Regions from separate parts of the Marisediminitalea sp. genome, predicted to be linked through region 2. Evidence: predicted binding sites of a transcription regulator. Region 2 holds the regulator's gene; the other holds the start of a gene.

Evidence for each region. The regulator sigma-54, encoded in region 2, starts transcription at its own class of promoters, with help from an activator protein. The targets are predictions, from matches to a motif close to GTTGGCACGNNNNTNGNNT.
Region 1: AC4MRN_RS03570 (LPP20 family lipoprotein) is a predicted target of sigma-54. The motif match lies at 1,931-1,949, and genes of this name have one in related genera.

Annotation. Positions count from the first base shown of each region.
Region 1 is NZ_CFIDRX010000014.1:33,279-36,439, forward strand. Features, by position in the region: tRNA gene AC4MRN_RS03555 (tRNA-Arg) at 1-28, opposite strand, end outside; gene AC4MRN_RS03560 (hypothetical protein) at 158-583, shown strand; gene AC4MRN_RS03565 (flagellar assembly protein T N-terminal domain-containing protein) at 589-1,830, opposite strand; gene AC4MRN_RS03570 (LPP20 family lipoprotein) at 2,076-2,477, shown strand; gene AC4MRN_RS03575 (DUF885 domain-containing protein) at 2,628-3,161, shown strand, end outside.
Region 2 is NZ_CFIDRX010000069.1:10,114-13,274, reverse strand. Features, by position in the region: gene lptA (lipopolysaccharide transport periplasmic protein LptA) at 1-555, shown strand, start outside; gene lptC (LPS export ABC transporter periplasmic protein LptC) at 1-17, shown strand, start outside; gene lptB (LPS export ABC transporter ATP-binding protein) at 555-1,280, shown strand; gene AC4MRN_RS10625 (RNA polymerase factor sigma-54) at 1,349-2,827, shown strand; gene hpf (ribosome hibernation promoting factor) at 2,852-3,139, shown strand; gene ptsN (PTS IIA-like nitrogen regulatory protein PtsN) at 3,152-3,161, shown strand, end outside.

The sequences.
Region 1 (3,161 bases), on a different contig from region 2:
CTTGTTTTATCCATTAAACTACAGGGACGAGATCGGTATCATAACCAGTCTGCCGCGCTATGTTAACTATCGTCCTGTCAATACGGGTTTATTTGCTGATTATTTGTACGTTGTAGTAATCTGACACACTACTCACGCTGTTTAAAAGGAAGTCGACATGATTAATTCACTGGCTCTGGAGTTACTCCCCATCCACGGAAAAGAAGACCAGCGTCTGCGAGTTATGGTCGACGGTAAACCCTTGTTATCCATGTTCGAGACCTATGAATCGCGCTTCACCGATACCATTGCCGGTGCCTATACAGACTGGCTAACCGTTGGCGATCTCAAGCTTCGAATGCTGAGCAGCGGAGAACGATTTATGCCATTGGCGTGTGACTGTGGAGAATGGGAGTGTTGGTTCGTTACCGGTGCCGTTCACATCAGTGATGGTTTCGTCAGTTGGCAGCATTGGCGAAATCCCTATCGGGATAAGCAAGTTAAACCATCCAACGAACACTGGTGTTATAAGGATTTTCCTTCAATCGTATTTGAGGAGTCACAATACAGAGCGACAATAGCCGACGCTATTGCCGCATTGTAGAACCGTTATCGTTTTGCCACAAAGTCATTAGGCTGAATATTACCCAGCAGGCTGTCGTCGCTGGCAGTGACTAACGCATTGTCAGCATAGGCTTCAACAACGGTTACCGTGACAGGGTGAATGCGGTATTGCAAGAACGTCTCTCCGCGGGGGTTATTGACCTCCTGAATTTGATACAACGCCAGTTCATCACCTACCATAACGCCGTGCTGGCGCCCTAACGACACTGACAGACTGTTGTTGGCAACAACCTGAATTACCCGCCCCGTTGCCGGCACACAGGCCAACGACAAATCAATATCGCTCTGCATTTGCTGGATTTGTTCTTGCAGTGATTGACCAAACGCACTTTGCCAGAAGGCATGCGTACTCGCGTCTAATTGTGCAAACTTATCGAATTCCCACGCAGCAGACATACTGTAAGTTTTAGAAAAGATCGGGGCGCCATTTACACCATCAATAAGTTCGGTCTTAAAGCGAAAGCTGCGGGTTGGCGCATTGTCTTTCCAGAATGCTAACGCTGAATGCTGCGGACGATGCACACTGATGTCTTCTATAACGCCAGTCAAAACAAATTGCGCCTGAGTTTGTGCTGCCAGTGCTGTGGCTTGAGCTCTCACCTGACGAGCTTGCCACCTAACAGTATACGGCTCAATCGTGCTTATCACACCGTATTGGGCTGTGGTGTCAAAGGCGTATTGCAGTTTTTGCGCAAGTTGCTGACCAATTTCCTGAATTTGCCCATCCTGAGTGTGCTGACGTTCCATTACGGGAAAATAACTGGTTGCAATGGTTTTGGTATAGCCGGCCGACGCGCAATGTTGGTCTGTGGGAAAAATATCGGCACGGACACGCACCGTCACGAAGTCGTCGTGCCAGGTTTCTGACACCAGTTGCAGCTCTTTTACTTCGCCTGAGGCAGAAATTTCCATGCGCTCGCTGTTAAGCAGGCCATTGGTTAGTTGCTGGACACTGGTTACTGATGCCCCGGCGAACAACATCGCCTGTCTCAATGCTTCCTGCGTGGCCTGTTGCTTGGCTTGTACCTTGTTGCCGTTAAGCACGGCCGCTTGCCCCTGAGTTTCAAACCAGGCGGCATAAGATTGCCCGCACAGGCAAGTAAACAGGCAGAATGCCGCCCATAAAGACCGGCTGACGCCCGCTGCAAAATTCGACTTATTGCACATATTCATACTCAATCGCTGCGTGTTACCTTCATCGTCGAAGCCTGTCAGTACTGGCTTCATACGTGTATACGGTGCATTTTCTGTGCTTCGTACACGGGTTATTCGACACAGACAGTGTCAATTTATACACACTGATAGCATTTTTTGTTCCGTATTTTACCTGGGCACGGTTATTGCGTAGTCATTGCCATTACGTTGGTCATTAAACGGTGCAATACATTATGATTTTTTCGCAAACGTCTACTCAGATTCTAAGGTCACTGGCTGTCGTTGTTGCAGTACTTATTGCAACAGGCTGCACGTCGATGTTCGACAAGCACGTAGAGTGGGAAACCGTTGAGCCAACGGAGTATCCGGTACTTACCGCAGTAGGTTATGCGCCTATCGGCTCGCAAATGGGCGTGAATGATGCGGAAAAAAATATCATGGCGATGAAAGCTTCCAAGCTGGATGCGTATCGCGAACTGGCCGAGCAGGTATACGGGCAGCGTATCAATGGCAAACAGTCACTGGCAAACATGGTGATCAATAATGCCCAGCTTCAGGCTTCCGTAGAAGGGGTGATCCGCGGAGCGAAAGTGGTGAAAGCCTATCCGGTAGGTGACGACACTTATGCAACCGAACTGCAGTTAGACATGCAGCAGGTATATAATATTTATTTGTCTACAGCACGCCCGCAGCGGGTGAAGAACGTGCGTTACTATTAATCGGCAGTGGTCGACAACTGAACCCCCATACCAAGTGAACTGAATCCGGTTATTTGCCCTTCTGTGCTGATGTGAGTTCGCTTGCTATAGTTATTCCGAACGATAAAAAAGGCCTTTGGAAAACCGGCCTCAACTAACGACGGAATTATCATGAGAACAGCACTACTGGCGGTCCCTTTTGCGATCGCGAGCTGTTGCAGCCTGATCGGTTGCAGTAGCACGACTTCAACTCCCTCTCAGTCTGCGAATCAATCCGCACAGGCAATCACCGTGGCGACAGCGGATAGCCTGCTTACCGACTTCCTGGACAAGGAATGGCAACGCTTCATTACCCAGAATCCTGAAATGGCCAGTTATTACCGATTAGGTGATGAGAAGCTTCACGGTCAATGGAGTGACTTGTCGATGGTCGCCATCCAGCGCCGTCACGAGGAAGACAAACAAGCGCTGTCCCGGTTATACGCTATAGACAAAAAGGCGCTTTCCGAACAGCAACAGCTGAATTACGACTTGTACAAGTGGCAACTAGAAATGGCCATCGATGAGCACCAGTTCCAGTCGTATTTAATGCAGGTTAATCAGCGAGGTGGGGTGCAAACCCTCGATAACTTTGCCAATTACGTTCCTCTGGAAAGCGTTGCCGATTACGAGCGCTGGCTAGCGCGATTAGAAGCTTTGCCAACG
Region 2 (3,161 bases):
ATCAGCCTGCTAACTAGCGCGACGCTGGCATTCATTGCAACCAGTGCCACTGCCGAGCAGTCGGATTTTAAAAAGCCGATTGAGCTCAAAGCCGAGTCGCAGTTCTTAGACGGAAAAAACAAAAAGTCCGTTTTTATCGACAATGTACAAATAGTTCAGGGCAGTCTGAACATTCTGGCTGACCGGGTTGAGGTAGAAGCCACCGAAGGAAAAGGAAAAGAGGTTTTTTCCGCTACCGGCAAGCCAGCGGTTTACCGCCAGAAGCTCGATGATGGTCGTACCGTAGAAGCCCGCGCGTTTGAAATTCGCTATGAAGTTAGCAGCCGCACGATTTCCCTGAACGGGCAGGCTGAACTGATTCAGAACAGCTCCGTCGTAAAAGGCGACTCCATTGTGTACAACATGGAAAAAGAGCAGCTTATGGCTAAAGGCGATGGCAGCGGCGATGGCCGGGTTACAACGGTATTCAGTACCGAAACCATTGACGCCATTAAGCAAGACAAAAAGCCCAAGAAGCCAACGCCTGACAACGACGACCAGGAAGAGCCGCGCTAATGGCTACCCTTACTGCTAAACACCTAGCTAAGTCCTATAAATCCCGTCAGGTTGTAAGGGATGTAAGTGTAGAAGTCTCTACTGGCCAGATTGTGGGTTTACTTGGCCCCAACGGTGCAGGTAAAACCACGACCTTTTACATGATTGTGGGTTTGGTACCGCTGGATAAAGGCGATATTCGCATCGGCGATATGGACCTTACACGCCATCCAATGCACGAACGGGCCCGCCACGGTATTGGCTATTTACCGCAGGAAGCGTCGATCTTCCGCAAGCTCAGCGTGTTCGACAACATCATGGCCATTTTGCAAACCCGTAAAGATTTAAATGCAGAGCAACGGCAAAATGAAGCCGATGCCCTGCTTGATGAATTCAATATTAACCATATACGTAATAGTACAGGGATGAGTTTGTCGGGTGGAGAACGCCGCCGTGTAGAGATTGCCCGGGCTCTGGCCGCTAACCCGAAGTTTATTTTACTGGATGAACCCTTTGCAGGTGTTGACCCAATTTCGGTTAATGATATAAAGAAGATCATTCAGCATTTACGCGACCGAGACATCGGTATTTTGATTACCGATCACAACGTGCGCGAAACCCTTGATGTATGTGAAAAAGCGTACATAGTGAGTCAGGGTGAACTTATTGCACAAGGCACCGCTGAACAGGTTTTGAGTAATCAAAAAGTGAAGGATGTATACCTGGGTGAGCAATTCAGGCTATAGTTAAGGTAAACATGAAAAAGCTTGATGCGTTACCCCATCCAATAACAGGGCGTTAAGAAAAGAAGTAGATGAAACCATCTTTACAACTCAAATTTAGTCAACAACTTACCATGACGCCGCAGTTGCAGCAGGCGATTAAACTGCTGCAACTTTCTACGTTGGACTTACAACAGGAAATTCAGGAAGCGCTGGACGCCAACCCGTTGCTGGAAGTTGATGAAGGCAGCGACAACGACACTATCGAAAAGAGCAATCTGGATGCCGACAACGACGTGCAGCCCAGTGCAAGTAGCGAAAGCCTGGATACCAACGAAGCATTAGAAAAAAACGAGCTGCCCGACGAATTACCCATCGACAGCACCTGGGATGAGTACTATTCAGCAGGCTCTGCGCCCGCTCCTGGCCCCGCGTCCAACGACGACGAACAAATTTTCCAGGGTGAAACCACCGACAACATTCAAGACCATTTGCTGTGGCAAATGCGCTTAACACCCTTTAGTGACGTGGATCGCGCTATTGCCATCGCCATCATCGACTCAATCGACGAATCAGGTTATTTAACAGTTAGCCTGGACGATATCCTTCAGAGCGTTAATACTGAAGATGAGATGGAAGAACTGGTTGAATTGGACGAGGTGGAATGTGTCCTTAAACGCATTCAAATGTTCGACCCGATTGGGTCAGGCTCGCGCACGCCTCAGGAATGTTTGCTGGTCCAGCTAAAACAATTCGCAGATGACACCCCCTGGCTGAACGAAGCCAAACTGCTAATCGAAGAATACGCCGACCTGCTTGGCAGCAAAGATTATCGAACCCTTATGCGTAAATCGCGTCTGAAAGAAGACGATTTGCGCGAAGCCATGCGCTTGTTACAAACACTGAACCCGCGTCCCGGCAGTGCCTTGATTACCAAAGAGCCTGAATACGTGATCCCGGATGTGTCGGTAACCAAACGCAATGGCCGTTGGGTAGTTGAACTCAACCCGGACAGTTTACCGAAGCTGAGTGTAAATCAGCAGTATGCGGCCATGAGTCGCCAGGCGAGAAACAGTTCAGATTCACAATTTATACGCTCGCACATGCAAGAAGCAAAATGGTTCATTAAGAGCCTGGAGTCGCGTAACGAAACGCTGATGAAAGTTGCTAATTGTATTGTGCAACAGCAACTTGGCTTTTTTGAGCACGGGCCGGAAATGATGAAGCCCATGGTACTGAATGACGTTGCGGAAATGGTAGACATGCACGAGTCGACCATCTCGCGTGTTACGACTCAAAAATACATGCACACACCGCGTGGTATTTTTGAGTTGAAGTACTTTTTCTCGAGCCACGTTGCCACTGAGTCAGGCGGCGAGTGTTCGTCGACTGCAATCCGTGCATTAATTAAGAAACTGGTTGCCGCAGAAAAACCCAGTAAACCGCTCAGCGATAGCAAGATTGCTCAATTGTTGGCTGATCAAGGCATTAAAGTTGCCCGGCGGACAATAGCAAAATACCGGGAATCACTTTCGATTCCACCGTCTAACCAACGCAAGAGCCTAATTTAGGCCGAAATATAAGGAAGACGAACTATGCAAATTAATCTGACTGGTCATCACGTCGAGATAACCGATTCTTTGCGTAATTATGTTGATACTAAATTCAGTAAGCTGGAGCGACACTTTGATCACATATCCAATGTACATGTGATCCTTAACGTAGAAAAATTGAATCAAAAAGCTGAAGCCACCGTTCACCTCAGTGGTGCAGAAGTGTTTGCTTCGTCTGAAGACTCCGATATGTATGCAGCAATTGATAGCATGGTAGACAAACTGGATCGCCAGGTTATCAAGCATAAGGAAAAACTCAAAAAACATTAAGTCACCAACCTTATGAATATAC